DNA from 4 places in the Paenibacillus ilasis genome. Region 3 is predicted to be linked to each of the others. Evidence: riboswitches for the same ligand, from Rfam matches in the RefSeq annotation. Region 3 holds a riboswitch; each other region holds the start of a gene.
The links. Region 3 has a riboswitch for cyclic di-AMP ahead of ACETK5_RS32000 (C40 family peptidase). Riboswitches for the same ligand answer to the same signal wherever they lie in the genome.

Region 1 (7,790 bases), on a different contig from region 3:
ATACTTCGCGATCGGAGCGAGCGTAACAACCACGATCAGGAAGATCAGCGTTAAGACGATCAACAGCGTGTTCAGCGCAATTTCATTCGGCGTCTTCTGGCGGGAGGCTCCTTCAACAAGCGAGATCATCCGGTCGATAAACGATTCCCCCGGATCGCTCGTAATCCGGATGCGGATCGTATCACTGACAACCCGGGTCCCCCCGGTGACCGAGCTGAAATCGCCGCCGGCTTCTTTAATGACGGGGGCGGACTCCCCGGTAATCGCCGATTCGTCAACGGATGCGAGGCCCGCAATGACTTCCCCGTCCCCGGGAATCATCTCGCCCTGCGTAACGATCACGAGATCCCCTTTGCGAAGATCCGTTGACGGCACAGATTGAACCCCTCCGTTCTCCATTACTTTATGGGCCGCCATTTCCTGCTTCGACTGCTTAAGGGAATCGGCCTGCGCCTTGCCGCGTCCTTCGGCAAGCGCCTCTGCGAAGTTAGCGAACAGCAGCGTAAACAACAGGATGACGAATACGGTCAGGTTAAATCCGATACTGCCCTCGGTACCGAAATAGGACGGAAATATCGTCATCAACAGAACAACCAGAGTCCCGGCTTCCACGACAAACATGACCGGATTTCTCATCATCAGGACGGGATTCAGCTTCGTGAAGCTGTCCCTTAGCGCCTGACGTACCATCTCTTTGGACATTGCTTTTTTTCTCGTATTATTCATGGAAATAGGCCACCTTTTCTATTAACGGATCGTCAGATGTTCGGCAATCGGGCCGAGCACCAGCACAGGCAGGAAGGTCAATGCGCCGATAATCAGGACCACTGCGATAAGAATGCCGGCAAACAGCTTATTATCGGTCCGGAACGTCCCGAGCGTCTCGGGAACCCATTGCTTCCGCATCAGCGAGCCGCCCACTGCCAACAGGGCAATCATCGAAATGTAACGCCCGAATAGCATGACCAGTCCGGTTGTAACGTTCCAGAACGGCTTGTTATCCGACAGACCCTCAAATCCGGAACCGTTATTGGCCGCGGATGACGTGTATTCGTAAAGCACCTGTGAGATACCGTGAAAGCCCGCATGGGCAATGCCCGCCTGCCCCGCGTCCGTCATGAGTGCAAGTGCGGTCGGAGCCAGGATGATCAATGGATGTACCAGAATGACAATCGCAATCAGCTTCATCTCCCGGGCCTCGATTTTTCTGCCGAGAAACTCGGGGGTTCGGCCAACCATAAGACCAGCCAGGAACACCGCCAGGATCGCGTACATGAGCATGTTCATCAGGCCAACACCTTTTCCGCCAAAAACGGAATTCAGCATCATCAGGGACAGCGGCGTAATCCCGCCGAGCGGCGTGAGCGTATCATGCATGTTGTTAACCGACCCGGTCGTGGCCGCGGTTGTCACCGTCGTAAACAGGGAGGATTGGGCGATCCCGAACCGGACCTCTTTGCCCTCCATGCTGCCCTGCGAAACGTCGATGCCCAGGCGGTTCAACGCCGGATTGCCGTTGGTTTCGGCGGCATAGTTCAGCGACAGGAATCCGATAAATAAGGTCATCATTACCGAAAAAATAATCCAGCCCTGTTTGCGGCTCTTGGCGAACAAACCGAACGTATACGGGAGCGCCGCCCCAAGACTCCACATGCACAGAATTTCGATCACATTGGTCAGCGGGGACGGGTTCTCGAATGGATGCGCCGAGTTGGCTCCCATAAACCCGCCCCCATTGGTGCCCAGATGCTTGATCGATTCGAGTGCAGCCACCGGTCCTACCGCAATTTGCTGCTCGCTTCCTTCCAGCGTCGTGACGCTGAGCGTAGGCTTTAACGTCTGCGGTACCTGCAGCGCCACCAGCACCATCGCAATGATGAACGCTGCCGGGATGAATACCCGGGTGTGGGCCTTAACGAAGTCCTCAAAGAAGTTGCCGACGGTCGTGCCCTTGCTGGTTACCGCCCGGATAAAAGCAATCGCCACGCACAGCCCGGTCGCGGCGGATGTAAACATCATCATCGTAATGACGGCCATCTGGGCCATATAAGACAATCCCGACTCCCCGCTGTAATGCTGAAGATTCGTATTGGTCATAAAGCTGATGATCGTGTTGAACGACAAGGTCGGTTCCATATGACCGATGCCGTTCGGATTCAGCGGCAGCACCTTTTGCAGCCGCAGAATCAAGTACCCCGCCGCAACCAGCACGATATTCGTTAACACAAAGCTGACGGCATACCCTTTCCATGTCATCCCTTTGCGTTCTTTCAAGCCGATCAGAGCGAAAATCGGTTTCTCCACCCAGAAGAACCATCTGTCCGTTCCATTGCTTTCATTGCGAAACACCTGGTATAGATAAGTTCCCAGCGGCTTGACCAGCAGCACCAGAACGAGTATAACGATGGCAATTTGTAAAATGCCCATGACGAATGCCTTCCTCCTTCAGCCGTTTCCCTAGAATTTTTCAGGGTGAATCAGCGCATAAATCAAATAGAGAAAAATAAAAATCGTGAATATCAACATGATCATCACGGCTGATCAGCCTCCGGTTCCGAAACCACACGCCCGCACCAGGACATAAACAGCATGAGCAGTCCGTAGGTTCCTCCCAAAATAAGCAACATAACTAAATCCTGCATGAATACAACCTCCCGAAACTCGTTGTGAAATCAGCCAAACGCTTAACTGCCAATAGACGCTATGAGAAAGGCCACGTGACGATGGTTCGTATGAAGCACCACATCAGCACCCAACCCTTTGTATATCAATCGCGGATTGCTGGAATGGGTGATCACATAAATCGACTCTGCGGTCCAAGTCCGGCAAATCCGTAAATAGCGACAGCACAGATTCAAGCTGCTTTCGAACAGAAACACCTTGCTGACGGAAAACTCAGGAATGATCCAGGTTTGCTCGTCTCTTGTATCAATCAGAATAATGTGTTTGCAGCCCAGATCTCGCAACCTCTCCTGCTCAGCCCGGTTGTTGGCTATGGCCGCAAACGAAACATGTTTTTGAATCAACTGGCGGACGAATTCCTCCCCGGCCTTGTTCGGCGCGGATACCAGGATGAATTCCTGCGGTTTCTCCATCTTCTTTTCTCCTCCTAAGGTCAGAAAGAGAAGGCAACAACAAAGAAGCCCGTGGAAAGAGAAGAACTCTTCCCGCAGGCTCCTTAATAGGACACGGTGAAATACACCATGGCCCAAGTCCACGACAATCGTTGCCTCTCTCGATACGCTTACGAGGTTAGCTGACGGATTCGGGCGTGAGAGTCGCCCTACCCATAGACCGTTATCTTGTCTACAGGATTCACCCCAGAGAGATCAAGTTCATCTCCCGACTGGTTCCCCCGTTCCTTTTCCATTCAAGGACTCAGCGAAAATTAAAAACGAGTAGCATGTTATTCTATTAGCCATTGACTTGTCGTCCAGACTAGGCGAACAGCACAGCATCAGGAGGTTTACGCGGTGAGAGTCGCATCATCCTGCTGTTTCAGTGAAGGCCCATGGTGCCTTCGCTCAAGATTCAATCCATAAAGAGCCAGGCGCAGCTCTCACACTGCCTTTAGACCTTCATGGAGCGGCTGCCCGTATGCCATGGTCTTTGATGACCGTCAATTCATAGTTCGTATCATACGTCCGGCCTTGCAGGATGTAAATGTGAGCAAAAACACATGTGGCGTTATGTCGAACAGGAACGGACCAATTCCGCTCCATTATCTCCAGAATACTGCTCTATACTATGTATTTCTCTTGTTTTCTTATATTTATCGTAATCTATCGAGATACCGAGATTTTGCCATGATAATAGATGACACGACCCAATGTACACGTTTTCTTTTGCGGTTTTTATCGATTTTCGGAATGTATCCGTCCCATATGGCCATTTACTTTTAGATTCCTCCGGCGTATGATTCATCCATCTATTCGAAACATTCATTTACGCTGAGCTCCCGACAGATCGGGAGACGGGGGAACCAAAATCGCCAATGGGGCTTCTGTTGGTGAACGGGGTGAATCCGCAGGCCTGATGGTCAGGCGCTGCGGTAGGGTGCTCTCAAGCCCGAATCCGTCAGCTAACCTCGTAGGCGCGTTTTGAGAGAGAACACCACCCGAGCCTTAAGCGGAAGCGCCCACTGGAGTAGGGCCTCTAACGATAAATAGGCCTGGAGAGCGGGGTATCTCTGCTCACCAGGCCTTTTTGCCGTGCATATAACATTCCTATAAAGGAGCGTAGATCATGACGAAACTCATCGAGGCCGCACTGGCACCCGTCATCGAAACCGCATCGCCTGTAATATGTGAAGAGCCCATCCGCAACATGGAGATGTTCCGTTTCGACCAGAGCTCGGCTGAACGCTTTATCCCCTCGAGCGATCAAGGCGGTAACTGCGGTTTGTTTAAAATCAGCTGCGAAAACGCGGCCGGGTATGCCGAATATGCACTGCCAAGCACGGGAGAGTTCGCGGATCTGGTCCGCTGGGCATCCGTCTTTACAAGGCTGAGAGGCATGCCCGTGACGGAGGCCGTTCGCTATGCCCAGAAGCAGCAGCAATGGGGATCTGTACGGATGCAACTCGCCGTATCGGCCCTCACCGATCTGGAGGCCAATCTGCAACAGCACATCACCCGTGAGCGGTTAGGTAGCCTTCCGCTGGAGCGTTCCTACCTAATGAACTGCTCGGAGGCGTATTATTTCTAGGACGACAGCTAGAAAGAGCTACCGTCCTCGCTTCCATTGCAATTGGTTGTTTTCCCCCGCTCACTTGAACATATTTTTGAGCACCATCATCAGGTTAGCCGGCTTCTCTGCCAGCCGCCGGGTGAAATACGGGTACCACATCGTTCCGTAAGGCATATAACACCGGATGCGGTAGCCGTCCTGCGCAAGCGCAGCCTGATCGTTCATCCGCAGCCCGTACAGCATCTGAAACTCAAATTCCTGTTTGTCTATGCGGCTCTGCTCGGCAAACACCTTCACCCAGTCGATGATGTGGTCATCGTGCGAAGCAATCGCGACGTAGGCGCCCTGATCAAAATGCATTTTGATCAATTTCTTATAGTTGTCAATAACCTCCCGCTTCTGCTGAAAGGCAATGGTTCCAGGCTCTTTGTACGCCCCCTTCACCAACCGCAGATTAACACCGGCATGCATTAAATTCTTGACGTCCTCCTCCGTACGGAACAAGTAGGCCTGCATCACAGTCCCCACATTGGTCAGCCCCTCTTGATGGAGCCGCAGTGTCATGTCAATCGTGGCCTGGGTGTACGGGGAATCCTCCATATCCAGACGAACGAAGTTCCGGTGCTCTTTCGCCTTTTTCGCCACCAGCTTGATGTTCTCGTAAGCCATCTCGGGGTCCAGTGCCATCCCCATCTGTGTCGGTTTCAGCGATACGTTCGATTTCACTCCCCGCTTGGCAATCCCTTCCACAAGCTTCAAATACTCCTCCCGGTACCCGGCCGCTTCATCCAGCGTCGTGATACCCTCCCCCAAATGATCGAGCGTGACGAGAATGCCCTTCTCGTTCAGCCTCTCAATTTCATCCAGCGCCTCATCCAAGGTATCGCCGGCTATGAATCTGCCCGCCAATTTCCGACCGTACTTGATCGACAACCACTTCACGAATTTATTACCGGACACCGTCAGGATCACTTTACGGTAAAGCTCGGTTCCGTCCATGCGTGCGCCCCCTTTGCAAAAGGTAAACCAAAATGCACTCTATCTTAACTCATATGCAAAAATCATGACGGCATGCAGGAAGACATACATATCTAACATAGAGCTTCTCACCAGAAGATCCTAAACACCCCACCATGATGCATTCAGCAGCTGGACCATAGACCTTAAGCTTCGATTCATATCATGTTAAGGAGGGGCCTCCCATGCGCGTACCTTTTCGGAACGAACCATTTATGGATTTCAACAACGAGTGGAACAACAAGTTATACGATGCGGCGTTATCCGGAGTCGAAGCCGAGCTTGGCCAATCGTATCCCTTGGTTATCGGCGGTACCAAAATCTATACGGAGCGTACCGCACAATCGGTCAATCCGTCTCGGAAACGTCAGGTCATCGGCATTGTATCCCAAGCCGATACCGAGCTTGCCGAACAAGCTATTCAGACGGCAGCGCGTACCTTTGAGACGTGGAAGCACACCGAGCCGAGCGAACGGGCACGATATCTGTATAAGGCAGCTGCGATCATGCGGCGGCGCAAGCTCGAGTTCTCCGCGCTGATGACGCTGGAAGCCGGCAAAACGCGTGCCGAGGCGGACGCGGATACGGCCGAAGCGATCGATTTCATGGAATTCTATGCACGCGAAATGCAGCGTCTAAGCGCGCCCCAGCCGTTGACGGTTCACGAGGAGGAAGAGAATCATCTCTATTACATCCCGCTTGGCGTCGGCATCGTCATTCCGCCGTGGAATTTTCCGCTCGCGATTATGGCAGGCATGACCACAGCAGCCATCGTCTCGGGTAACACCGTTGTGCTGAAGCCAGCGAGCACCACGCCGGTCATCGCCGCCAAATTCGTGGAGCTGCTGGAAGAAGTCAGCCTGCCTCCGGGCGTCGTCAACTTCCTGCCGGGACCGGGCCAGGAAGTGGGCGATTATCTGGTGGATCATCCGCTGACCAGGTTCATCAGCTTTACGGGATCCCGCGACGTCGGACTGCGGATTCAGGAACGCGCGGCCAAAACGCAGCCGGGGCAGCGATGGATCAAGCGCGTCATCGCCGAAATGGGCGGAAAAGACGCCATTATCGTAGACAGTGAGGCGGATCTGGATCTCGCGGCGGATGCGATCACCGCTTCGGCATTCGGCTTCTCCGGCCAGAAATGCTCCGCCTGCTCCAGAGCCATCGTGCATAAGGACGTCTATGATGCCGTACTGCAGAAGGTCATCGAACGCTCCAAGAAGCTGGTGATCGGTTGTCCGACTCACGCCGAGATTCAGGTAGGGCCCGTCATCGACGATAAGGCCTATCGTAAAATTCTGGACTATATCGAAATCGGGAAAGGTGAAGGCACGCTGGTACTCGGCGGTTTGCCTGGCGATCCGGAGGGGTATTTCATACAGCCGACAATCTTCGCGGACGTGGCCAGCACCGCCCGTATTTCCCAAGAGGAGATCTTCGGCCCGGTGGTGGCCTTCACGAAGGCCGCCTCCTTCGACGAAGCGATCCAATTCGCCAACAATACTGACTACGGGCTGACTGGCGCGGTGATCTCGAACAACCGCGAGCACCTGGAGCAGGCGCGCCGCGATTTCCACGTCGGCAACCTATATTTGAACCGGAAATGCACCGGCGCCTTGGTGGGCACCCACCCGTTCGGCGGCTTCAATATGTCCGGGACCGATTCCAAAGCCGGCGGGCGCGATTACCTGCTCCTGTTTACGCAGGCAAAGGCGGTGTCGGAGCGATTCTAATTACGGCATGCAAACAAACCTCTCCATGACGATGGAGAGGTTTTTAATGTATCTTGGTTTATTGGCTTCACGCCGTAACCTTGCCCTTAATCTCCCGGACCACCTTGCCCTGGAACGATTGATTCATCCAGTACGCAAGATGAATGCCTTCCTCGTCACCGAAGGTGCATTCCGTGGTTAAGTAGAATGGCGTCTCTGTCAGTCGGATGGTCAGCTCCAGCGTCCGATCGTCCTTCCAGGTCATGGAGGCAGCATACTCGTTATCCGCCATCATGATCAGTGAGGTGGTTCCCGACTTCCATTCGCCCCTGCCCAAGGCAATCGAGTTGACGCCACGTTCCCCCGCAAGCT
Region 2 (7,790 bases), on a different contig from region 3:
TAATTGTTGCATTTACCTTTGCGGCTTTGATGAGCGCCACAGATCCGATCAGTGTCATTTCCATCTTCAAATCTTTAGGCGTACCAAAGAAAATTGTGACCATCATCGAAGGGGAATCACTGTTTAATGACGGAATTGCCGTTGTGTTATTCCAGATCTCCACCGTCTATCTACTTACGTATATGGAAATGGGATGGGCGGGATTAGGCAGCGGCCTACTGCTCTTTCTAAAGTTTGGTGTGGGCGGTATCGCGGTTGGAGGCGTGCTGGGGTATCTGTTCTCGCAGCTCATTCGCTTCTATGACGATTATCCGCTGGAGATTGCTTTCTCTATGCTCCTGTTCTTCGGGAGTTACTTTATTGCCGAGCATTTCCACGTCTCCGGCGTAATTGCCGTCGTTGTGGGCGGCTTAATTTTCGGCAGTTACGGAGCGCGCATCGGGATGTCGGATACAACCAAGATGAACATTAATTCGTTCTGGGACGTTATCACGTTAATCGCGAATTCATTGATTTTCCTTATGATCGGTCTCGAAATCAAGCATATTAATTTCGCGGACAAATGGGCGTTAATCGGGGCTGCCGTTCTTATTGTTCTAATCGGAAGAACATTGGCCGTCTACGCGAGTCTGTATTTCCTGAAATCCTTCCCTTCTTCATGGAAAGTGGTTTTGAATTGGGGCGGGTTAAAGGGCAGCTTATCGATCGCACTTGCCTTAAGCTTGCCTACATCCTTCGACGGTCGCGACGATATACTCGTGCTCACCTTTAGCGTCGTCCTTTTCTCACTTCTCGTTCAGGGGTTAACCATCAAGCCTTTGGTTAAGAAGTTTGGATTAGCCGGCCCCATCAAGGAAAAAGACGGGGCGGATATTTAAGAACCCTCCGAGTAAGCAAAAAAGAACACGGAACGAGTAGAACACGGAACGAGTATAAGGTTCAGCCTAGGAGTTCTAATTAGACAACTCCAGCTGAATCTTATTTTTTCGTATTCCGAATTGCGGCTTTGTTCCCCTTCAATATATGTACACGCTAAACTCCAAATCCTTCTTAGCCAATAAGCACTTTCTCTTCAGGCAACCGGTATTTTTGATTGACAACTCTTTGCGACAGCGCAAAGGCGAGTGTTAAGGGGCCGAGTCTGCCGATGTACATGGTCAAAATGATGACTCCCTTGCCAAAGGGAGACAGCTCAGGCGTCAATCCCATTGATAGACCCACCGTGCCGAAAGCAGAGGTCACTTCGAACAGAACTTCCATAAAATCCTTTTGCAAACTATGTTCGCTTATGGTTAACAAGAAAGTAGCAAAAATCACAACGCCTACAGAAATCACCATGACGGCGATGGACCGAAGGATAATCGATTGGGGGATGCGCCGATTTAATAACTGCACGTCCTGCTTCCCCTTAATAATGCTAACCAATGTGAATAAAAGAACGGCGAAAGTATTGGTTTTGATCCCGCCTCCGGTGGATCCAGAGGAAGCCCCGATAAACATGAGAAAAATCATAAAAAATTGAGAAGTCGTCATCATCGCGGCGATATCAATCGTATTAAACCCGGCGGTACGAGTCACCACGCCTTGAAAATAAGCCGCCCATATTCGCTCTCCCCAGGTCAAGGAGCCGAATGTACGGGAGTTGAACAACTCAATAATGAAAATAACGATAAAGCCGGCTAAACAAAGAAATGCTGAAGTCGACAAAACGATTCTTGAATGAAGGGACAGCTTATTCCACCTTCTGTGCTTCCATACATCCAGTACAACAGTAAATCCTAGTCCGCCAATGATAAAAAGCAGGGTGATGACGATGTTGACTAACGGGTCCCCCACATACCGGCTTAGACTATCCGACCAAAGGCTGAAGCCAGCGTTATTAAAAGAAGAGATGGAGTGGAATACGCCGTAATAAATAGCTTGTCCCCAGCCCAGTTCCTCTTCCCAACGAATGATTAACAAGGCTGCTCCAGCGATCTCGATAATGAGGGCAATCAGAAAAATGCCTAGAGACAGCCTCACAACGCCTTGCGTTGATAATGCGTTAGTGGATTCTTGGAGGAGCAGTCGATTTTTCAGTCCGATTTTCTTTCCTAGCACAACGGCGATCAAAACGCCGAAGGTCATGAAACCAAGCCCGCCGACTTGAATCAGGCACATGATGATGATTTGTCCAAAAAGGGAGAAGTCGGTTCCTGTATCGACCACGGCCAATCCCGTTACGCATACGGCAGATGTTGAAGTGAACAGAGCGTTTAACCAACCGATCCCTTCACCTGATGAAGACGATATCGGTAAGGCCAACAAGATCGCGCCGATGACAATCGGCATGGCGAAACCAAGGAGGATCAGACGTGAAGATGATAAGTTGAACTGTTTGAATGATTTTAGCGACTCTGATTTGCCTCTAGCCATCATATTTTCCCCTTTCAATTCCGACAGACCATGAAACCCCGCGGGCTTCTTTGCGTAGTATATACCATAATAAAGCATAGGTTCTACTTCAATCCAATGATATGGTATTGTTTACTCATCACTAACTGTTTACTTTTAGCATGTTTTAACCTAATATTTATTACGATAAATTTCATACGCACTGATGCTTAATCCTCTATGAGGAACGGGGGAACCAACAAAGCTACTAAGCTTTAGGGGTGAATTCTTTCTGATCAAGAAGGAACGGGAACTCTCAATCCCGAATCCGACAGCTAACCTCGTCAGCGTCTTGGGAGAGAACACTCTTACTACTTTGACTTGTCCATGATCCGTACAGCCAAGGCCTGGAAGCAGATTTGTCTCTGCATCCAGGCCTTTTTTGTTAAAACTGTTTTGCAGAAAAGAAAGGAATGAGTTCACTGCTGAATAACGAAAAAATACTGGTCTGCGTGTATTACGGTCCAAACGGAGAACGTCTTATTCGCCGAGGTGGCGAATTAGCCAGACTTCTTCAGTGTCCCCTGTTTGTGTTAAGCGTTATACCCTTACGTGAAGATGAGCTTGATCAGGCACAAGAAAGATATATGGCCGAGTGGAAAATGAAATGCGACGAATATGGGGCAACCTTTATCGTCAAAACGAATGAAGATCGCAAGGCTTCAGAAATCATAGCCGAAACCGCCAAAAACCATCATATTACCCAACTCATCATCGGACAATCCGGCCAAACTAGGTGGCAAGAAATAACGCGTGGCTCGTTTATCAACGAACTCCTAAATCAGATAGGCGAAACGGATTTGCACATTGTAGCAGTTCAAAGAATGGATGATCAAATGGCAGACACACATGAACGAGGAATTCGAGTCACCGTGTTTAGAGATGGTTCTCAGTATATGCTCGAGAATAAGGAATCCGGGGGCGATCCTATAGCCGAAGGTCTCTTTTTCAAAGAATTAAATACCGATTTTGACACCGGCTTGCTGAAAATAAAAACAGGTCGAGAGGTCCAGTATTTGAAAATAAGTCACGGAAAAGTGGTAGACTCGTCTTTTTTCCAAAACAGAGAAATGTATGAGAAACACAGCGATCAATAAAGGATGGAGTGGAACTTGTGCGTAAACCATACATGAATTCGAACAACCGAAATACACAACATTCCGCTCCTGGCAAAATGGAGTTTTTCATCAACAAGCTAAAAAAAAATATGAGTCCCCCTCAGCTCATCATGCTCGTTTTTTTCACATTGATATTAATCGGGACCGCACTGCTTGCGCTTCCCCACTCATCCTCCACCGGAAGGTCGGTTGGTCTGCTGGATGCTTTATTTACAGCCACCTCGGCAATATGCGTAAACGGACTGGTTGTCTTGGATACCGGTAGTGTTTTTTCGACTTTTGGACAAGTCATTATTATGATGTTGATCCAAATTGGCGGGCTCGGCTTTATGACCTTTGGCGTCATGGTCGCCATTGTTCTGGGGAAGAGAATTGGGTTGAAGCAACGACTCATTATACAGCAAACCACGCATTCGACCTCGGCACAAGGTTTGGTTAAATTGTCAATGTATATGGTGCTCATTGCATTCGCGTTTGAAGCATTAGCTACGATTGTCCTGACGCTCCGCTGGCAACAGGACTTCGGGTGGGGACAGGCAGCTTATTACGCCCTTTTCCATTCCGTTTCGGCATTCAACAATGCCGGATTCGCCCTGTGGTCTGACAGCCTTTCCCCCTTTGTCGGCGATCCGATCGTCAATATTACGATTGTCTTGTTATTCATCATTGGAGGTCTCGGCTATATCGTCATTGTGGATGTATTCCAAAAACGTTCATGGAAGAAGCTTTCGCTTCACTCCAAGGTTGTCTTAGTTGGGACAGGAACGCTGTCCCTGCTCGGTTTTCTATTTATATACTTTTTAGAGAGCTGGAATCCGTCAACCTTTGGCCAATTGAGCGAAAGCGAACAAGTGCTGGCTGCTTTTTTCCAAGGCATAACGCCTCGAAGCTCGGGGTTTAACACGATTGACATCGGCAGTATGCTGGCGGCTTCTCAGTTTTTCATTATTATTTTGATGTTCATCGGTGCTGCTTCCGGAGGAACAGGCGGCGGTATTAAGATCAATACGCTTGTTGTACTCATACTAGCAACGATCCAAACCTTTCGCGGGGGTGGTCAAATCCATGCCTTCAAGCGCAAAATAGCTGGAGAAACCGTCATGCGCGCCCTGGCCGTTGTCATGAGTTCTTTGGTGGTCGTGCTGGGAGTTTCCCTGTTGCTGACCATCTCTGAAGGAATGCTCGAAGAACATTTCTTGGAAGTGTTGTTTGAAGCAACCTCAGCATTTAGCACCACTGGATTGTCGATGGGATTGACAAGTGAATTGTCCCCCGTGGGGAAAATGATTGTGACAATAACCATGTTTGCCGGTCGTCTGGGTCCCTTAACACTCGCTTATGCGTTGGCTCAAAAAAAGCGCACCTCCAAAATTGGTTACGCGGAAGATCATATCTTGATTGGGTAGTTCAGGCTTCTCAATCAAGAATTTTCTTGTCCTCCAACATCTCATCTTTTAGTAGACATATCCTTGCAAAGGGGATTCACTCAAAAGTGATTGTGCAACCGTCTCTCAATAAATTCTACAGTTCGATCAACACCTCTCTCCGTTCGAATTTTTTCTGACAGTGCCGTTGAATTTACTCTCAGTGATGATTGACTCGTTAGGGCTGCTATCCGCTCAACCAAACCCTCGACAGACATTGATTTTTCAGGAATCGGCTTGGTCGATACGCCTAACTCATACATACGTCTTGCCCAAAAAGGCTGATCCGCATGAAACGGAGATATGGTCATCGGCTTCCCCGCTTTCAGAACGGCCGCTGTCGTCCCTGCTCCGCCATGATGAATAACACCAACAGCTCGCGGAAACAGCCATGTGTGCGGCGCTTCCTGTATACACAAGATGTTCTCGGGCACATCGCCGAACGCTTGCATTCCACTCCAGCCAACCAGAATGATCCCGCGTTGCCCCGTTCGTTGTAAAGCCTCCATGGTCATTTGGAGCACATGATCTTGCTTTAAAGGCATGCTGCTAAAACTAATAATGATCGGTGGGGGACCTGACGCTATAAATGACTCCAGCTCCTTTGGCGGGTCCCAATCCATATCTTCCAGAAACCAAAATCCCTCCATACAGACTCGATCCTTCCATTTCGGGTCAAATGGCATAACCGAAGGACTGCAACCATAAAGCACCGGGATTTCACGTCCGTTTACGCACAGATCATCAGAGAATACACTTCGCGGAGGTAAATGTAACGTCTCGCTTCTCCAGGTATTCATCAATGTTTTGAAGGATAATAGCATGAAACGGTTGAGATGATAGCTTTTTTCATTTAGCCACCGATTCCTGAAGGAGAAAGGTAAAATGGGATTGGTGAAAGTACCTGTCGGCGCAATGATAGGAATCGGATGTGCCGCAAATACGGGAATATTCAACTTTTGTGCAATATCGTATCCTGCGAATGCCTTGGGATGATAGATGAGGCCGTCTGCATCTTGTGAAGCGGTCCACAGGTCATCGAGCATTTGCTGCATCATAGGGTGTATAAGCTTTTTCATCTGCTTCATAATCTCGAAGGGATTGCTGCCCAGCATGCGTTTTCCTTCCACAGACTGCGCCAGTTTCAACATATTTGCCCGTATTGGTGCGAAACCGACGCCATGTCCGCGAATGAAGCCTTCGAAATCCTGCGATGTGCATATAACCACATCATGTCCGTTGTTCTGGAGACCGCGGGCAAGGGCAATGAACGGCTGCACATCTCCCCTTGTTCCGATGGTAAGCAGCTTTATTTTCACTCATTTCCCTCCTTACGATAAATGCCATGCCTTAACATATCCAAATAGGGTTTTGTGTCTAAAGCTGCACTTACCTCGAGTCCTCCTGTGGAATTCTCGTCGTATCGTTTGGTCATTTGCTTCGTAATGATGGATTCCAGGGAGAGCAATACGAATTCGATGGCTTGCTTGGGGTCGATTCCTTCTCTGAACCGGCTCTGATCGATCCTGCTTGCAAGGAGGTGTATGGAATTCTCGTTCATTAGCTGTTGTTTGAGCAGAAGCTCCGCTTTTAGCTCTTCCGGCATAACCATAAATGTTTTAGCCATAAATCCAAACCTGATGGGATCACTTTTAAATACATCCATCTTTTTTTGAGATAACTGCTCTATCGCCTGAAACAGATCCTCGGAGAGATCCATGGGTGACGAAGTCAATGTATGGTAATAGTGCTTCAAGCATTCATCTACCACCGTTAAATACAATGTTCTTTTATCCGAAAAATAATGGAACAGAATTCCCTTGGATACACCAGCTGCCTTGGTAATTTGATTGGTTGAAGCACCTTCATAGCCCTTGTGGTAAAACTCTACTAAAGCTGCTTGCAAAATGGTTTGTTTTTTATCCGTCTCCATTATATAGTACTCCACCCCCGCCGATTGACCACCTGGTCAATATGATTTGACCAAATTGTAATACACATTGACCATGTGGTCAATAGGGTGGTGACTTATTTCGATCTTACTTATCTTCCTAATCGTTATAATAAAAAAAGAAATATGACTATTAAATGTCATATTTCTCCGCGAACGACACGAAAACCTTGATCGGGGCCAAAGCCATTGGGATCGAACTTGCCTCGGAAGGATATCTCGTTGTTGCTAACGTCGCCGATCCACCCGCCGCCCTTTACTACTCGGAAAGAACCGCTTTGACTATCTATGTTGCCATGCCAGTCCCAGCACCACTCTCTTACGTTGCCAGACATATCGTAAATTCCCAACTCGTTGGGTTTCTGGGTACCGATCGATTTTGTTTTATTATGATTGCTCTCTATGATAGGCCAGTTCCAATCCCCAGATAGGTATTTGTCCCCGGCGTTTTTCCAATACCATGCAACCTCGTCGGCATTATTACTTCCGCTGTAGATGTAATCCTTGCTGTTCTGACCTCCGCCTGCAGCATATTCCCACTCCGCTTCTGTAGGCAATCGGTAACCGTTAGCTCCCTCATTGATCGTAACGGTCCATTTGATCTGATCGTTATCATTTCTATTCTTCGGATCTTTTTTGCCCTTGTCTATGTTGTAATACGGATTTAAGCCCTCTTGAATGCTTCTTTGATTACAGTACTCCACAACGTCATACCAGCTCACCATTTCCACCGGCAAATGGTCGCCTTTGAATGCAGAGGGATTCCTGCCCATGACTTCCACCCACTCTTTTTGAGTGACCTCATATTTGCCGATGTAGAAGTTTGATACGGTTGCATTTATTTCAGCGTAGTTAGACTGGTAG
Region 3 (7,790 bases):
CGTTGGCTGGTTCTTGTACGCCTATCTAATCCGCCTGTTATTGCTCTATATGCAGTTCGGGCGCACGGGAGACTTTGGTATGATCAGCTCTCTCCATGCGCTCTTCCGCCGCTTGGGCACGGCAGTGCTGTTATCCATCACCATCGGCGGATCCGCCTGTGTCATTCTGTTGCTCCTGAGCTCGGCTTCGCTCTTCTGGGCCGGGTTGATCGGCTTAATTATTCAGCAGGCCTCTTATTTTCTGAATGGACTTTTCCAAATTTGGGTAATTTCCGCTCAATATCATTTGTGGAGAGATTCCTCCTCATCGCATCCTTAATCGTTACAATTCGTTACCCTGAAATGATGAAACATGCTCGCGAATAAGCTGTAATCCGAAGTGACACGTTTCTATCCGGGTCTTGATTTTACAAAGAATAAGAGTTCATTTATCCTCTATATTACAAATTTCTGAGCGCCAAATTACAAAAAAACCTGTTTCCCCAAGATGGGGACAGGTTTTTTTGTTTAAAAATGATCTTTCCTCGTTTGCCAAATTGTTAATACTCTGCTAAAATAACGAATATGTTAGTAACAACTTTGTCATCTTTACTGTAACTTTTTGTTGGAACGATGTAAATTCGTTATCTATGTTGGAACGTCAGACGTCAATGAATGGGTTCATCAACATTTTAAGGAGCCGAATTCCCATAACGATATGGGAAGCGGGGGATCCGTTTTGGGTGAATTGATCTCGCAAGAGAGGGATCATAGGGGACCTTCAACCGAACCCTTAAGCTAACCTCGCAGGCAATGGAAGGAGCTTTTGTTTTGAAAAAGAAGTTAACGGCTGTTTCTCTAGGCCTCGCACTCGCACTCACATTAGGGACCGGAAGCGCTTTCGCCGATTCCAAATTAAATACTGCAATCAAACCAGCCATTGGTGTCTCTTATAAAACAGGCGGAACCACAACGAATGGTTTTGACTGCTCCGGATTCACCAGCTATGTTTACAAGAAGCTTGGCCTTAGCCTGCCGCGTACATCTGCAGCTCAATACAAAGTAGGTACGGCAGTATCCAAGAGCAACCTGAAAGCTGGCGATCTCGTGTTCTTCAACACATCCGGTAGAGGTGTATCTCATGTGGGTATATATGTTGGGAGCGGCAAATTCGCTCATTCCTCATCTTCGCGTGGTGTCATTATCAGTCCGCTAAGCCAGAGCTATTATGCCAACCGATATGTAGGCGCTAAGAGAATTATGAGTCAAAATACGTACAAATCTGTAGCTGTGAACTACAATTAATGTTGGAACTTTATTGATTTACTCTTACAAGAAAGCCCTGGGCTTATGAGATTGTGCCGATCTCATCCAGCGGCTTTTTTCTTTTGTTTATTCTGTCTATACCTTTATAACGTTCAGGACAACGGAAAAGTTCCCGCTTTTCGAAAAAAAATGAAATTTATTCTACAAGTTCACTTCACTTCGCCATGTCTTCACATCTTCTACCCTTTATATACCCTTCTCTCCCTTCATTAAACACCCATTTTGGAAAAATATTGATTTTATCCGATGCTTCGACGGCTAATGCTATTGAAAAATAGCGAAATTCACCAAGAAATAATTGCCAATCTCGCTTGCTGTCTGATAGAATGGACGCAGTAACAACTTTGTCATTAATGTAAGTGCTTTAATCATAGATTGCTATGCCGAATTCCCGGCCGAACGGGAAGCGGGGGAACCAACCCACGGGTGAATTGATCTTGCCGTCAAGAGATCATAGGGAACCTTCAACCGAACCCTCAAGCTAACCTCGCAGGCAACGAAAAGGAGCTTTCCATGCTGAAGAAAACATTATCGACAGCAGCCCTGAGTATCACGCTGTTGTTCACTTTGGGCGTTGGCAGCGTGTTTGCGGATCGTGCGCTGGATCACGAAATCGATAAGGTGCTAGGTACAAAATACAGCTACGGCGGCACGACCACGAGCGGATTTGACTGTTCCGGCTTCACCATGTATGTATATGCTAAACTCGGTCTGAAGCTACCGCATCAATCCGGCTCTCAATTCGACATGGGGACAAGTGTATCCCGTAAGGAGCTGCGCGCTGGCGATTTAGTGTTTTTCAACACATCGGGCCAGGGCATCTCCCACGTCGGCATTTATGTCGGCGATGACAAATTTGCCCATGCCTCCTCCAACCGCGGCGTGGTAATTAACCGCCTTTCAGAGGAGTACTATGATCAGCGATACGTGGGTGCGAAGCGTATTATGAGCAATGATAAGTATGAAGAGTCAACCGGTGAAACATCCTAAGTTATAGAGGCTAATCATCCTATACATACTGCTTGCCCGTTAAAGGAGCCCTTACCTCTCTTTGACGGGCTTTTTGATGTGACTTGAATATTCGTAAAATGGTTATTATTCATGCATACGATAGGAGGATTTCGCAAATGGATGCAACACCGATTTCATTTCACACTGTAATCATGCGTGAAGAGCACGCGGAAGAAATATGCGCCTGGACCTATCCTCCTCCCTATAATATCTATGGCTTTCTTCCCTGGGAGCAGATGAAAGGGCTTGAGGTGGAGTTTGGCGATCCGGACATTCGCCAGAGGCAGTACATCTCGATTCTGGATGAATGGGAGGCCCTTTGGGGGTTTGCCCAACTGTTTCCGATGCATGAGGTTACACGAATCGGACTTGGCATGCGGCCTGATTGGTGCGGGCGTGGAATGGGTAAACGGTTTATGCAGACGATTGTCCGGGAAGCCAGGCGGAGGCGCCCTGCCGACGAAATTGACCTGGAGGTGTTGACCTGGAATGAGCGTGCGATTCGCGCTTATCAAAGGGCGGGCTTTCACATCACCGATACGTACGAGCGGCTTACGCCAACGGGTAACGCCCTTTTCCATTGTATGGTGTATGAGCCCCCGGCAAATGAGGAATAGTAATCTTTGTCTATATGAAAAAGCACAATTTTGTGTACTTTTTATGAAGCCACGCCGTATAGTTGCTTTTTTTGTCACAACTGGCTATGCTGTCTATGGATGTTGGTTTATAATGGAGACAAGTGCAAAAGTGCAGTATACATAGAAGGGACGATATGACGATGCAAAAATGGATCATGAGCGGATTGTTCTTCGTCGCATGTGCGTTGGCTATTGCGCTGATGTTTACGCTCCCAGGTAAGGAACAGGTAGCTCAGGAAGAGAAGCCGACCATGCCGGAAGTGACTCTCGATGCTGCCGCAGCGGAAGCTACACTGAAAGCAAGCTGCATTAGCTGTCACGGCGACCAACTTCAAGGCGGCGCTGGACCGGCTTTGAATCAAGTGGGCGGACACATGGATGCGGACGCGATCTTCAACGTTGTAACCAAAGGTCGTAAGGGAATGCCTTCCTTTAAAGATCAACTTAAGCCTGAAGAAATCGCAAACATCGCGCTGTACCTTGCTGAGAAAAAATAAATCAGCTTATACGCAAAACACGCCTGCACCTGGAGTTCTTCCTGGGGCAAGCGTGTTTTTACATATTCGGGACCTCCAAGGGGACTTACCGTCTTCCCCTTCTATTGTCCCGACTTGCCGTCCTTCGAACGACTCTTCTCATAGGCTTCGTTAAACTGCTGCGCTTCCTTAATATCCACAGCCGTAATGCCACCGTCGTCCCAAGAAGTGAGACGAAGTGTAACGACTTTATAATCTATGGTGATGTAGGGGTGATGTCCGAAAGCTTCCGAAATAGCTGCCACTTCATCAACAAAAGCAATTCCCTTCATGAAGGAGGAGAAGGTATACTTCCGTACGATCCATCTCCCTTGTTCAAATTCCCAACCCTCAAGCTTTTCCAGATGAGCCTCTACTTCTTGCTGCGTATAAAGCATCTTTTATCTTCCTCCCCGAAAAAAACCTATCTTAAAGCCGACTGACACGTAATATGGGCTATCTGTCATCTATTCTATTCTGCCCTGTATCCGTTGATAACTGGAGTGATTACACAAGGGCCACAAAAGCCAACTCTTCTTCACCGATCAAAATATGTATTCGATGGTTCGTCTGATCATGCATGACCACGCCGCTGCCAACGTTAATCACCGGCTCTGTGCCCAGCGCATAAAACAAATCCTCTGCCAGCGCCTCATGAACCTCATTTTGCTCGGCTACACCCAGATTGCCCCAATCCTCAGCTTCCATTTCAAAGAAGACATAGCTGTCGGAAATTCGCCCGACCGCCTCGGTTAGTTCTGCCAGAATTTCGCCATAATCCCTTCCGTGCTTAACGCCCATCTTAATCACTCCTTTCCTTGCCGTACTTAGCTTCGTTTCCCTTCCTTCCATTATACCGGAAATTACAACTAAAAAAAAAAGCCCGACCTGACGATAAATAGGATAACGCCCCACATAAGGGGCCCGGTTCTCCATGAGAGCCGTTCTGACGAATGGATTCGTTATTTTATTTCTCACGGATGAGGTGTGGTATGGAAATTTCAACAATTATAGGCTTAATAATCGGTATCGTCGCGGTACTGGTGGGCATGATCCTGAAAGGTGCCTCCCTTCTCGCTTTGTATAATCCGGCAGCCTATCTAATCATTCTTGGCGGTACGGCAGCAACTTTATTCATCGGATTTCCGCTAGTCGAGCTGAAAAAGATTCCGAAGCTGGTCAAGATGACCTTCGTGAAACAGAATCTGATGGACAAAACGGATATGATCAAGCTGTTTATGGAATGGGCTTCGATCACACGCCGTGAAGGACTGCTGGCTCTGGAAACCAAAGTCGATGAGATTGATGACAGCTTCCTGCGTAATGGGATGCGCATGATCATTGACGGCAACGATCAGGAATTCGTACGTGATGTATTAATGGAAGATATTAATGCCACCGAAGAGCGCCATCGTTCCGGCTCATTGATCTTCTCCCAGGCCGGTATGTATGCACCTTCCCTCGGGGTACTTGGAGCCGTTATCGGTTTGATCGCTGCACTATCCCACATGGAAGATATGGGCGAACTCGCCCATGCCATCGGGGCTGCATTTATTGCTACCCTGCTCGGTATCTTCACTGGTTATGTCATCTGTCACCCGATTGCGAATAAACTCAAGCGTCTATCCAAACGTGAGGTTGAAATCCGCCTGATGATGGTAGAAGGCTTGCTGTCCATTCAATCCGGTGTATCCACCATTGCAATCAATCAAAAGCTCTCCGTGTTCCTGACACCGTCCGAACGGGCTGAGCTCAGCGAGAGGGAGGCTGGTGCTAGTGAGCAAAAAGACTAGACACGAGCCGCATGAGGAGCATGCCGACGAATCCTGGCTTCTTCCTTACGCAGACCTACTGACCTTGCTTCTGGCCCTGTTCCTGGTGCTGTACGCCATGAGCGCGACGGATGCACGCAAATTTCAAGAAATGAGCGAAGCCTTCAGCGTTGCTCTTACCGGCGGAACCGGGGTGCTGGACTACAGCAAAACGGAATCCAGCGATGATCCGCCTAATATTAAGGATCATAAAGCGACATCACCTTCCGTTCCCGCAACAACACCTGACCAACGACGTGCAGAACTGATGCGTCAGGAGCAACAGGATCTGGAGAAGCTGAAGAAGCAGCTCGATAATTATATTAAGAATAACGGTTTAACCTCGGAGCTCAGCACCAAGTTGAACCACTCCCAGCTTGTCATTACGATACGGGATAACGCCCTGTTCCCTTCCGGTGAGGCCGTTGTGAAGCCGGAGGCCCGTAAACTGGCGAAGGCCATCTCGCAAATGCTTCACAAGTTCCCGGACTATGAAATCATTGTATCCGGTCATACGGATAATGTGCCAATCTCGAACAGCCGATATCCATCGAACTGGGATTTAAGCTCGGATCGGGCCTTGCAGTTCATGAAGATTTTGCTAACCAACTCGGAGCTGGACCCTAAACGGTTCATGCCGATCGGTTATGGTGAATACCATCCGATTGCCGATAACAATACCGCTGCTGGACGAGCGAAGAACCGCAGAGTCGAGGTATCCATTATACGTAAATACCAGGATAGCGCGACCTTTACAAGCGTGAATGAATAACCCAAAAGGGAACGGTCCCTACAGACTATAACACACAATAAACAACCGATGCATCTGGTCTCCAGATCCCATCGGTTGTTTTTGTTTAAGGTAATAAGAGTATTCCAGCCAGCTACTCGAGCCTGTAGTTCAGCAGCCGGCCAAGCTCTTCCTTTTCCTTCTCGTTAAGATCGCGCCATGAGCCGATACGTTGACTGCCAAGACGGATATTCATAATCCGGATTCGCTGTAACTTTCGGACCTCATAACCAAAAGCGCTGCACATTCTGCGGATTTGACGATTCTTACCCTCTGTCAGAATGATTCGGAATACACGCTCGGACATTCGAGTGACCTTACAGGGCAGCGTCATCTCACCTAAAATTTTTACGCCGCTGGACATCCCGCTAAGGAAGGATTCCGTTACCGGGCGATCCACCGTCACAATGTATTCTTTCTCATGTTTCCCCTCGGAGCGAAGGATCTTATTGACGATATCCCCATCATTCGTCAGCAAAATCAGTCCCTCGGAGTCCTTATCCAATCGTCCTATAGGAAAAATACGCTCGTTATGACCTACGAAGTCTACAATATTGCCCTTAATATGCGGTTCGGTGGTGCTTGTAATCCCGACCGGCTTATTAAGAGCAATATACACATGTTGCTTCTTCTTATCCTGAAGCGGCTTTCCCTGGATACGCACATCGTCGCCTTCCTCTGCCTGGCTTCCCAGGACTGCCACCACGCCATTAATGGTAACTTTCCCGCTCTCCACCAACTTGTCCGCTTCACGACGTGAGCAATATCCCGTTTCACTGATAAATTTATTGATTCTCAAGATGCCATCCCCTTATCTGTAACTACTTCTTGCTTAACCCTCAATTGCATTCCGCTGAACCGCAGGCAGAACCATGCTCACCTTGGTTCCTACTCCCACTTCACTCTCGATTTCCATCATACCCCGGTGGCCCTGAATAATACGCTGGCTTACCATCAATCCTAGTCCTGTGCCCGTCTCTTTATTTGTAATAAAAGGCTCGCCAAGATGCGGCATCAGATCCTCCGGAATGCCTTGACCTTCATCCCGAATATCGATTTGTACCCATTCGCCCTTCGGTCTTGAAAGCTCAATCCAGATACTGCCGCCATCCGGCATCGCTTCAATCGCATTTTTGAGCAAATTGATAAACACCTGCTTGAGCTGGTTCTCCTCACAGTGTACGTACGTTGGTTCATCAGTAAATTTCAATTTGAATTCGATACCGTACAAATGGGCTTGGCTGTCAAGGAATGAAATGACATCTCCCATGATGACTCGGACATCCCTCTCTTGGAAATGAATCGCCTGCGGCTTCGCTAATATCAGAAATTCACTGACAATGAGGTTAATTCGATCCAGCTCCGACAGCATTAGATCAATATGGTCCGGATTAACTTTGTGGGTCTGCTGCTGAAGCTGCAGAAATCCACGGAGCGTCGTAAGCGGATTTCGGATCTCATGAGCAACGCCGGCAGCCAACTGGCCAACGGTATTGAGCTTCTCCGAACGACGCAGCAGCTCCTCGATCCGATTGCGTTCCGTCACATCCCGAGACACGCTAATCATGGAGGTAACCTCACCGTTCTCGTCGTGCACCAGCGAGGTGCTGATACTGACCTCGATCGTGCTTCCATCTTTGCGAAGACGGACCGTCTCCACCGGAGGAAGCCGTTCACCGGCCCGCAGGCGGCGGATGCGTTCCTTTTCTTCTTCCTCTTT
Region 4 (7,790 bases), on a different contig from region 3:
AATCCATCTCATGCGTAATCAGCATCATGGCCATTTCGCCTTCTTCGGCGATCTCCCGAATGACCTCCAGCACCTCGCCGACCAGCTCCGGATCAAGAGCCGAGGTGACCTCGTCAAACACCATCACCTTCGGCCGCATGACCAGCGCTCTGGCGATGGCAACCCGCTGCTTCTGACCTCCGGACAGATTGGACGGATACATCTTCAGCTTGTCGGCCAAGCCGACCTTGCCCAGCATGGAGACGGCCCGCTCCTCCGCCTCCTCCTTGGATAAACCCAGCACTTTGCGCGGGGCCTCCGTCACATTGCGAAGCACATTCATGTGCGGGAACAGATTAAAATGCTGGAAGACCATGCCGACATTGCAGCGCATCCGGTGCAAATGCTTTTCGTTGGCCCGAACCAGCTTGCCTTTCTCCTCCATATGCCAGAGCAGCTCGCCATCCACCTCGATGGTTCCTTCGGTGGGTTCTTCCAGCGTCATCAGCATCCGGCCCATCGTCGTTTTGCCCGATCCACTCGGACCGATCACAGCTACCTTTTCTCCCGGCTGCATTTCCAGATCGATGCCCTTAAGCACCTGGAGGTCACCAAATGACTTGGTCACGCCGGTATATTTTACAATCGGCTTTGTACCCGTAGCGGTAGCGAGACTTTTCTCCTGCTGCGGCTCCTTCGGCGCTTCCGCTTGCTCATCGATCACAACGGCATTCAATAGACTCCCCTCCTTATTTTCCACGCTGCAGATTCATACGCTTTTCCAGCCTTTGCACAAGCAAAGAGGCGATATAACTGATGATCAGGAACAGAATCCCGACCAGCGTATACGGCTCAAATGCGCGGAACGACTGCGACACGATATTTTTGGCCGTCAGCATCATCTCCACCAGCGTTATGGCGCATAGAATCGGCGTTTCTTTAAACATGACAATCAAATAATTGCCCAGTACCGGAATGATCGGCGGTACGGCTTGCGGCAGGATAATACTCCGCCAGGTTTGGGCTTTCGTGTAATTCAGTGCTGTGGCAGCCTCCCATTGTCCCTTCGGCACTCCCTCGATTCCGGAACGGTACACCTCGGAAAGATATGTGCTGTAATGCAGCCCGAGACCGATCACCCCGGCATAGAAAGCCGGAATGGAAATTCCCGTGAGGAGCGGCAGACTGTAATACAGGAAGAAGACCTGAACCAGCAGCGGTGTATTGCGAATAAATTCGATGATTCCTTTGGTTAGGAGCGACAACACCTTAAATCGGCTCCGTGTCGCAAAGGCAAGCAGCAATCCGATGATCAAAGCCACCGCGAAAGCGCAGAGCGTCACCCATACCGTCATCTTTAACGCATTCAAGAGCTGCGGCAGGATATCCCACACATAGTTCCAGTCCCACATGGCTATAACCTCCCCGCTGTCCATTTACGCTCCAGCAGTCGAACCGCCAGCGAGACGAGCGTAGCAATGACAAAATACATGAGGAGCAGCAGCACCAGAATCTCGGTCGTCCAGGAGATGTAATTGTTGCGGAGCACCATCGCCTGATACGTCAAATCCGCCATCGTGATGAAATAAACCAGTGAGGTGGATTTGATGAGTTCCACAAGCTGATTTCCGAAAGGGGGAAGCATTCGCAGGGACGCTTGAGGCAATATCACATTCCACAGCCTTTGCCAAGGCTTCAGATTAAGCGCTAAGGCGGCTTCCCACTGTCCTTTCGGAACGGCCAGCACGGCGCTTCGAACGATTTCCGAGCCGTATGCGCCGAAGTTCAGCCCGATCGCGAGGATCGCCGCCAGCATTTTCGGAAGCTCGATGCCGATGAACGGAAGGGCAAAATACAACCAGAACAGCTGCACCAGCAAGGAGGTTCCCCGAAAGACTTCCACGTACACGGCTGTCAACGTCCGGACGATCCACAGCTTCGACAGCCGGCATAATCCGGCTGCAAAGGACATCACGATAGCCAGTATGGCTGAAAAAAACGCGACGATAATCGTGATCTCTGCTCCTTTAAGCAGCGTAGGGAGAAAATCGATCCAAGAATTCGGCATGCTATTCCCCGCAAAGCGCGGCGGCCGTCATCTCACCCGGAAGCTCTTCTTCCGTGAACCCGAACTCTTGCAAAATTTCGAGCAACTCGCCAGACTCCTTCATTTTTTGCAGCTCCGCATTGTAAGCCTCCTGGAACTCGGTATCCGCTTGGCGAAAAGCCGTAGCGCCGTAACCGCGAACGCTCTCTCCGTCGATGACCGGCTGCTCGAAATCAGCCACGCGTTCGATGCTGTCGTCGTTAGCCGAATCCAGCATCGCCTGCAGGGACGGCCCCGTCATCGTAATCGCCTGCACCCGGTCTGCCTGGAGAGCGCTGATGGCCGAGGCCTGGTCAGGGACCTGTACGATCCGGTCCGTGGGAATACCAGACTTCTCCATATAGCCGATTTCGACCGCGCCGGTCATGACGGCTACCTTGGCCTGGTCATTCTTGGCAATGTCCTCATAGCTTCCGAGTTCCATCGGGTTCCCTTGCTTCACCGCAATGGCTTCCCCGATGCTGTACTCCGGATCGGCAAACAATACGGCAGAGCAGCGGTCCGGATTAATGAACATGCCTGCGGTAATGAGATCAAACCGCTCAGCCTGCAGTCCGGCAACCAGTGAACCGAATTCCGTAAGCTCTCCCCTCATTTCCTTGATCCCAAGCCGTTCCAGAATAACTCGGGCAATCTCAACCGCTTCTCCCGTCAGCTCCCCGTTGGCCTCTTTATAGGCATAAGGCTTCTCATTCGCAAAACCCACGGTGATATATCCCTGCTCTATGGCGCGATCCAGCGTACTCCCTTTGTCGCCGCAAGCCGCAAGCGATACCACCAAAATCAATGACAACATCAGTACAACGACTTTCTTCAAAACTTTTCCACAACCTTTCGTTATGACTTTGCAATTCTTAAAAAATGGCATGATGAAATAATCCTTGTTAATTTATATGTTAACTTGGATATAAAGACATTCAGATACCTTGCACGGGTCGGGGCTTCAGGGAAGATGATTCATCCATCTCCGTGCACGCTTTAACCCAATGCCGTCTGACCGATTCAATTGGTTCAACATTTGCCGACCTTGCCCCTCCTCTTTAGCAGAATACAAAAAGACCACCAAACAGGGGATCTAGACATAGCTCCGCCAGCAGGGGGTCAAAAAATAGAGAAAGGCCCCTATAGAGAATAAAGGGCCTTTGTTATGAAACATCCATTATGTATAAAAGACCCATCCACTGCTGACGAGGTTAGCTGACGGACTCGGGTAAGATGGTACCCTACACTCGTGATTCCAAGTGACTCGCCCCTGGTGAAACTGGTTCCCCCGCTTTCCGGAAAATGTATGCCGGAAACTAAGCGTGTGTTCATGATAAAGGGAAGTTCAGGAAAAGTCAAACCCCTTTAACCGCTTTTTTTGGAAATTTAGAGGCGGAAATGCCATTCTTCCAGGGTATATTACACACCGGAAAAATGCCTCATTCAAGCCTGTCCCCTTACCATTCAGGGGGGTTATTCCAGGCTTATTTTTCGCTATATAGCAGGCGTTTGACATGCCTCCCTTACTCGTTCATGTGATGGATAGTTTATGCCATGAATTAAACCCGGATTGTGAAAGCTTCCCCCATTACATGTAAGGCCTAATTTTTTTTTTGAAACGCTGCGTAATAAGCCTATGAACATCGTATGGAAATTTGAAATTCATCCTATGGTTTTTGCTATTCGTCAATAGATGAATGCCTTAAGGGCTAGCGTACATTCTGGAAATTATAGGTGGATATCTATCATTTGTACGCTATTAACCCATGCCGTACCGAGAGCACTTGCGTAGTATAAAACAAATCTAAAGGAGGTGCTTCATTTGGAACGTTCTTCTAGAAAGAGAAAATTATTGTGTGCTCTTAAAAAGATAGAGAAAGAAGTCATTCATGCGAAGAAAAAGAAATGCCCGTCTCATGGTCATGGTGGCCATAAAGATCATGTATGTGTTGTTAAAAAGCGCCGATGCCCAAGAGCTATCCGCGGACCTGTAGGTCCTCAAGGGCCTATCGGACCGGTTGGACCGGTTGGACCAGCTGGACCTATCGGGCCTGCCGGACCTGCCGGACCGACAACGGGTATTGCTGGACCAGCTGGACCTGCTGGACCTGCCGGACCGGCGGGACCTGTCGGGCCTGTCGGGCCTGTCGGACCTGCTGGAGCCGTCGGACCTGCTGGAGCTACTGGGGCTACTGGGGCTACTGGAGCAGCTGCCGGAGGAGCCATCATCCCATTCGCATCTGGTCTGCCACTTGCTCTGACTACTGTTTTGGGCGGATTGGTAGGTACAGTCGGTCTGGTCGGCTTTGGTATTTCCGGCCCTACCGTTACCCTCGCTGGTGGAACGATCGACCTTACGGGAGCAGCAGGTACTGCACTTGACTTCGCATTTAACACGCCACGAGCTGGTACCATCACTGCACTGTCTGCTACCTTTAGCACTACTTTGGCGCTTACCCTGACAGGAACCACGGTTACAATCACAGCCCAACTGTACAGTGCACCGGCTACGAGCAATACTTTCGCACCGATACCAGGCGCTCTTGTTACGTTGGCTCCGCCGCTCACAGGCATTGTAGGTCCCGGAACGGTAAGCAATGGCTTCGTAGAAGGCCTGGCCATTCCGGTGGCAGCCAATACCCGCTTGTTAATGGTATTCTCGGCAACAGCTGCTGGCGTAACTCTTGTCACTGCAGTCGCAGGTTACGGCAGCGCTGGTGTCAGCATTATATAAGTTTCGTCTTTCCTCCTGCAAACAAAGCCCCGATTGTTATATCGGGGCTTTGCTTCAATTATACGGCCGTATACCCGCCATCCACCAGCAAACTCGTGCCTGTAATGAAGGATGCATCTTCGCTGGCGAGGAACAACACGGCTTTGGCTACTTCTTCCGGCTGCCCCAAGCGGCCCATCGGATGAAGGCCGACCAGATGCTGCGTGATCGCTTCCGTTCTTCCCTTAATAAGCGGCGTATCGATATATCCCGGACATACGGCGTTGACCCGAATCCCTTTAGGAGCATAATCCGCGCTCATCGACTGGGTTAACAGCTTAACGCCTCCCTTAGCGGAAGCATAGGCGGTAACCCCCGCTTTTCCGACATGGCTATGGATCGAGCCGCAGTTTACGATCGCCCCTCCGGTTCCTTGGGATAGCATTTGCTGGATTACATATTTATCACACAGGAACACCCCTGTAAGATTAATATCAATCGTTCTTTGCCAGTTGTCCATCGACAACTGATCGGCAGGCGCATCATGAGCAATGCCTGCATTGGCGAACAATACATCAACACGGCCAAAATGCTCAACCGTCTGCTTCACCATATTCGTAACTTCCTGTTCTTGGGTTACATCCGTCTTAACGAACAGCGTCTCAAAGCCTGCTCCTCTTAATTCATCGGAAACGGCCTGTCCGCGGTCCGAATAATCCGCGATAACAACCTTGGCCCCCTCTTCTACAAAAAGCCTTACCGCTGCTTCACCGATCCCGCTGGCGCCTCCCGTCACAATGACAACCTTGGATTCAAACTTCATATGTCGATCACTCCTATATTGTGAATTCATCATATCGGCCCCACATTCATGTAGAATTTGCATATTCCAGGCAGGATATTCCACAAGTCCCGTTTCTTTCATGGACCAACGCGCTATCGAATAGCGGTACATGAACGCTTACAGCTTGATATTCGCTGCGTCCTAACCCTTATCCATCCCATCCGCTGTTATACGGGCCGCTCGACCGTAAACATCTCTCCCAGTGAAGAATAGATGTTTCCCGCCATACGGCTTACAGGCTTCAACTTGGCAGCGTCAATCCGGCCTTGCTCGTAAAGCTCCTCTGCAACATGGAAGCGGACTACGCGGGCAATCAGGAGATCGGCAGCAGGAAGCTGATCCGCGCCATTCAAAGTGACGGCCTGCTCCAACACACATTCCATGCGAATCTTGCATTCCAGAACGCCGGGAACTTTAACGACCTCGCTAACGACCGGGGTTAAATGGGTTCGGTCAAGCTCACTCTCATGCGGGGGCAGGTTCGCCGCCGTTTCGTTCACGGCTTCTACGGTGTCTTCGTCCACGATATGGATGACAAGCTCGCCGCTTTGCATGGCATTTCTCGCTGTATCCTTAGCCGTACCGTTCTTCCGCTGAACGGAGACGGACAGCAGAGGGGGATTGCTCGACAGAATGGAAAAATAGCTGAACGGCGCCGCATTCAGCACGCCATCCTCCGATAATGTCGTAACAAAGGCAATCGGCCGCGGAACAACGCTCCCGATCAGCAGCTTGTATATGTCCCGTTCGCTTTGGGTATTCGGGTCAATGGATATCACTTGAGTTGCCCCTCTCCTGTATTTTGACTTGTATAGGCTCCAGACCTTCCTCAATACGGGCTCGCTCCGGTTCAAACCAGGCAGGAAGCTTTAATTGTTCCCCGAGTGAGTCCAGATCTTCATCCACCGTAAATCCGGGCGGATCCGTTGCGATCTCAAACAAGATCCCCCCTCGTTCCCTGAAATATAACGCTTTGAAATAGTTCCGGTTCCTAATATCCGTAGGGTGAAAACCATGCTGCTTCACCCATTCGTGCCATTTGCCGTGCTCACCATCATCTTGGGCCCGCCAAGCGATATGATGGGTCGTTCCGGCACCTCCAGCGCCCAACGGGATGTCCCGCATCGGTAAATCAATCACGTTGCCGAAGGGCCCCGCAGACTGAAAACGTGCATAGTTAACGTCCTCTCCCATGAAGGTCAGCCCCATTACCTGCTCCAATGCTTTCTTCGTTTCCTTCCATTTGTTACTGAACAGGACCGCACCACCAAATCCCTTAATCGCTGTTTCCGGCGTCACATCGTCTACAGACCAGCTGCTCTTCGGTCCGTTTTCCCGCTCGACCAGCTCCAGAGAAAGTCCATCGCGATCGGAGAACTGAAGATAGTGTTCATTAAATCGGTATGCTTTCATGACAGGGACGCCGAAGCTCCGTAATCGCTGTTCCCAATACGGCAGGGCACCTGCAGGGACAACAAATGTTGTATACCCAACCTGCCCTCCTCCACGTCTCCCTCTTCGCGAGGCAGAAGACGGAAAGAAGGTAATAATGGTCCCCGGGTGCCCCTCCTCATCCCCGAAATACAAATGGTAAACCTCGGGCGCATCGTAATTCACCGTCTTCTTCACCATTCTGAGCCCCAGTACCCCCGTATAAAAATCAACATTTCTCTGCGTGTCCTGCGCATAAGCGGTAATATGATGAATGCCTGCCGTATGTAATGCCATATCCATCGCTCCCCATCGTTTCGTGTCCAGCCCAATATTTCCAAACTTGATTCCGTTCGTATAATTCAATCACACAATCTTTATATTTAATATCTTTAATTTAAGATTATATATTTTTCATATCATTGTCAAGCGCCCCTTCATACCTCGGGCATACAAAAAGCCGCCAAGAACGATTCCACGCTCTTAGGCGACTTCAGCAGCTAGCTTCGGCCACATATTTATCCCGATTCTATGCTTTTTGCCATTTTTCTTTAAAGAACAGCTGATACACTCTCGTTACGATAATCTTAATGATCATGTAAATCGGTACCACCAGCAGAATCCCTATAATTCCGCCAAGATCCTGTCCCACCAAAACCAAGATAATGATCGTAATGGGGTGGATTGCCAGCTGTTTGCCAAAAATATACGGACCAATCAGGTTATCCTGAATC

Region 1: another riboswitch for cyclic di-AMP. It lies ahead of ACETK5_RS21970 (hypothetical protein); the one in region 3 lies ahead of ACETK5_RS32000 (C40 family peptidase).
Region 2: another riboswitch for cyclic di-AMP. It lies ahead of ACETK5_RS10265 (universal stress protein); the one in region 3 lies ahead of ACETK5_RS32000 (C40 family peptidase).
Region 4: another riboswitch for cyclic di-AMP. It lies ahead of ehuB (ectoine/hydroxyectoine ABC transporter substrate-binding protein EhuB); the one in region 3 lies ahead of ACETK5_RS32000 (C40 family peptidase).

The regions. Positions count from the first base shown of each region.
Region 1 is NZ_JBHDJG010000002.1:406,343-414,132, reverse strand. It holds gene kdpB (potassium-transporting ATPase subunit KdpB) at 1-726, opposite strand, end outside; gene kdpA (potassium-transporting ATPase subunit KdpA) at 748-2,427, opposite strand; gene ACETK5_RS21980 (potassium-transporting ATPase subunit F) at 2,458-2,526, opposite strand; gene ACETK5_RS21975 (hypothetical protein) at 2,685-3,095, opposite strand; cyclic di-AMP (ydaO/yuaA leader) riboswitch at 3,226-3,394, opposite strand; cyclic di-AMP (ydaO/yuaA leader) riboswitch at 3,939-4,112, shown strand; gene ACETK5_RS21970 (hypothetical protein) at 4,246-4,707, shown strand; gene ACETK5_RS21965 (proline dehydrogenase family protein) at 4,768-5,688, opposite strand; gene pruA (L-glutamate gamma-semialdehyde dehydrogenase) at 5,892-7,439, shown strand; gene ACETK5_RS21955 (serine hydrolase domain-containing protein) at 7,507-7,790, opposite strand, start outside.
Region 2 is NZ_JBHDJG010000001.1:2,189,594-2,197,383, reverse strand. It holds gene ACETK5_RS10275 (cation:proton antiporter) at 1-878, shown strand, start outside; gene ACETK5_RS10270 (TrkH family potassium uptake protein) at 1,051-2,415, opposite strand; cyclic di-AMP (ydaO/yuaA leader) riboswitch at 2,591-2,739, shown strand; gene ACETK5_RS10265 (universal stress protein) at 2,847-3,530, shown strand; gene ACETK5_RS10260 (TrkH family potassium uptake protein) at 3,608-4,957, shown strand; gene ACETK5_RS10255 (glycosyltransferase) at 5,038-6,294, opposite strand; gene ACETK5_RS10250 (TetR/AcrR family transcriptional regulator) at 6,291-6,908, opposite strand; gene ACETK5_RS10245 (formylglycine-generating enzyme family protein) at 7,067-7,790, opposite strand, start outside.
Region 3 is NZ_JBHDJG010000008.1:54,111-61,900, forward strand. It holds gene ACETK5_RS31990 (hypothetical protein) at 1-319, shown strand, start outside; cyclic di-AMP (ydaO/yuaA leader) riboswitch at 668-807, shown strand; gene ACETK5_RS31995 (C40 family peptidase) at 811-1,284, shown strand; cyclic di-AMP (ydaO/yuaA leader) riboswitch at 1,677-1,816, shown strand; gene ACETK5_RS32000 (C40 family peptidase) at 1,822-2,295, shown strand; gene ACETK5_RS32005 (GNAT family N-acetyltransferase) at 2,433-2,933, shown strand; gene ACETK5_RS32010 (c-type cytochrome) at 3,095-3,451, shown strand; gene ACETK5_RS32015 (4a-hydroxytetrahydrobiopterin dehydratase) at 3,553-3,867, opposite strand; gene ACETK5_RS32020 (hypothetical protein) at 3,977-4,270, opposite strand; gene motA (flagellar motor stator protein MotA) at 4,462-5,262, shown strand; gene motB (flagellar motor protein MotB) at 5,246-6,052, shown strand; gene rluF (23S rRNA pseudouridine(2604) synthase RluF) at 6,165-6,869, opposite strand; gene ACETK5_RS32040 (ATP-binding protein) at 6,903-7,790, opposite strand, start outside.
Region 4 is NZ_JBHDJG010000005.1:157,919-165,708, forward strand. It holds gene ehuA (ectoine/hydroxyectoine ABC transporter ATP-binding protein EhuA) at 1-715, opposite strand, end outside; gene ehuD (ectoine/hydroxyectoine ABC transporter permease subunit EhuD) at 729-1,391, opposite strand; gene ehuC (ectoine/hydroxyectoine ABC transporter permease subunit EhuC) at 1,394-2,047, opposite strand; gene ehuB (ectoine/hydroxyectoine ABC transporter substrate-binding protein EhuB) at 2,049-2,903, opposite strand; cyclic di-AMP (ydaO/yuaA leader) riboswitch at 3,254-3,401, opposite strand; partial or broken gene ACETK5_RS32510 (hypothetical protein) at 4,070-4,297, opposite strand; gene ACETK5_RS32515 (exosporium glycoprotein BclB-related protein) at 4,296-4,802, shown strand; gene ACETK5_RS30780 (SDR family NAD(P)-dependent oxidoreductase) at 4,861-5,604, opposite strand; gene ACETK5_RS30785 (flavin reductase family protein) at 5,793-6,404, opposite strand; gene ACETK5_RS30790 (ring-cleaving dioxygenase) at 6,391-7,353, opposite strand; gene ACETK5_RS30795 (AI-2E family transporter) at 7,586-7,790, opposite strand, start outside.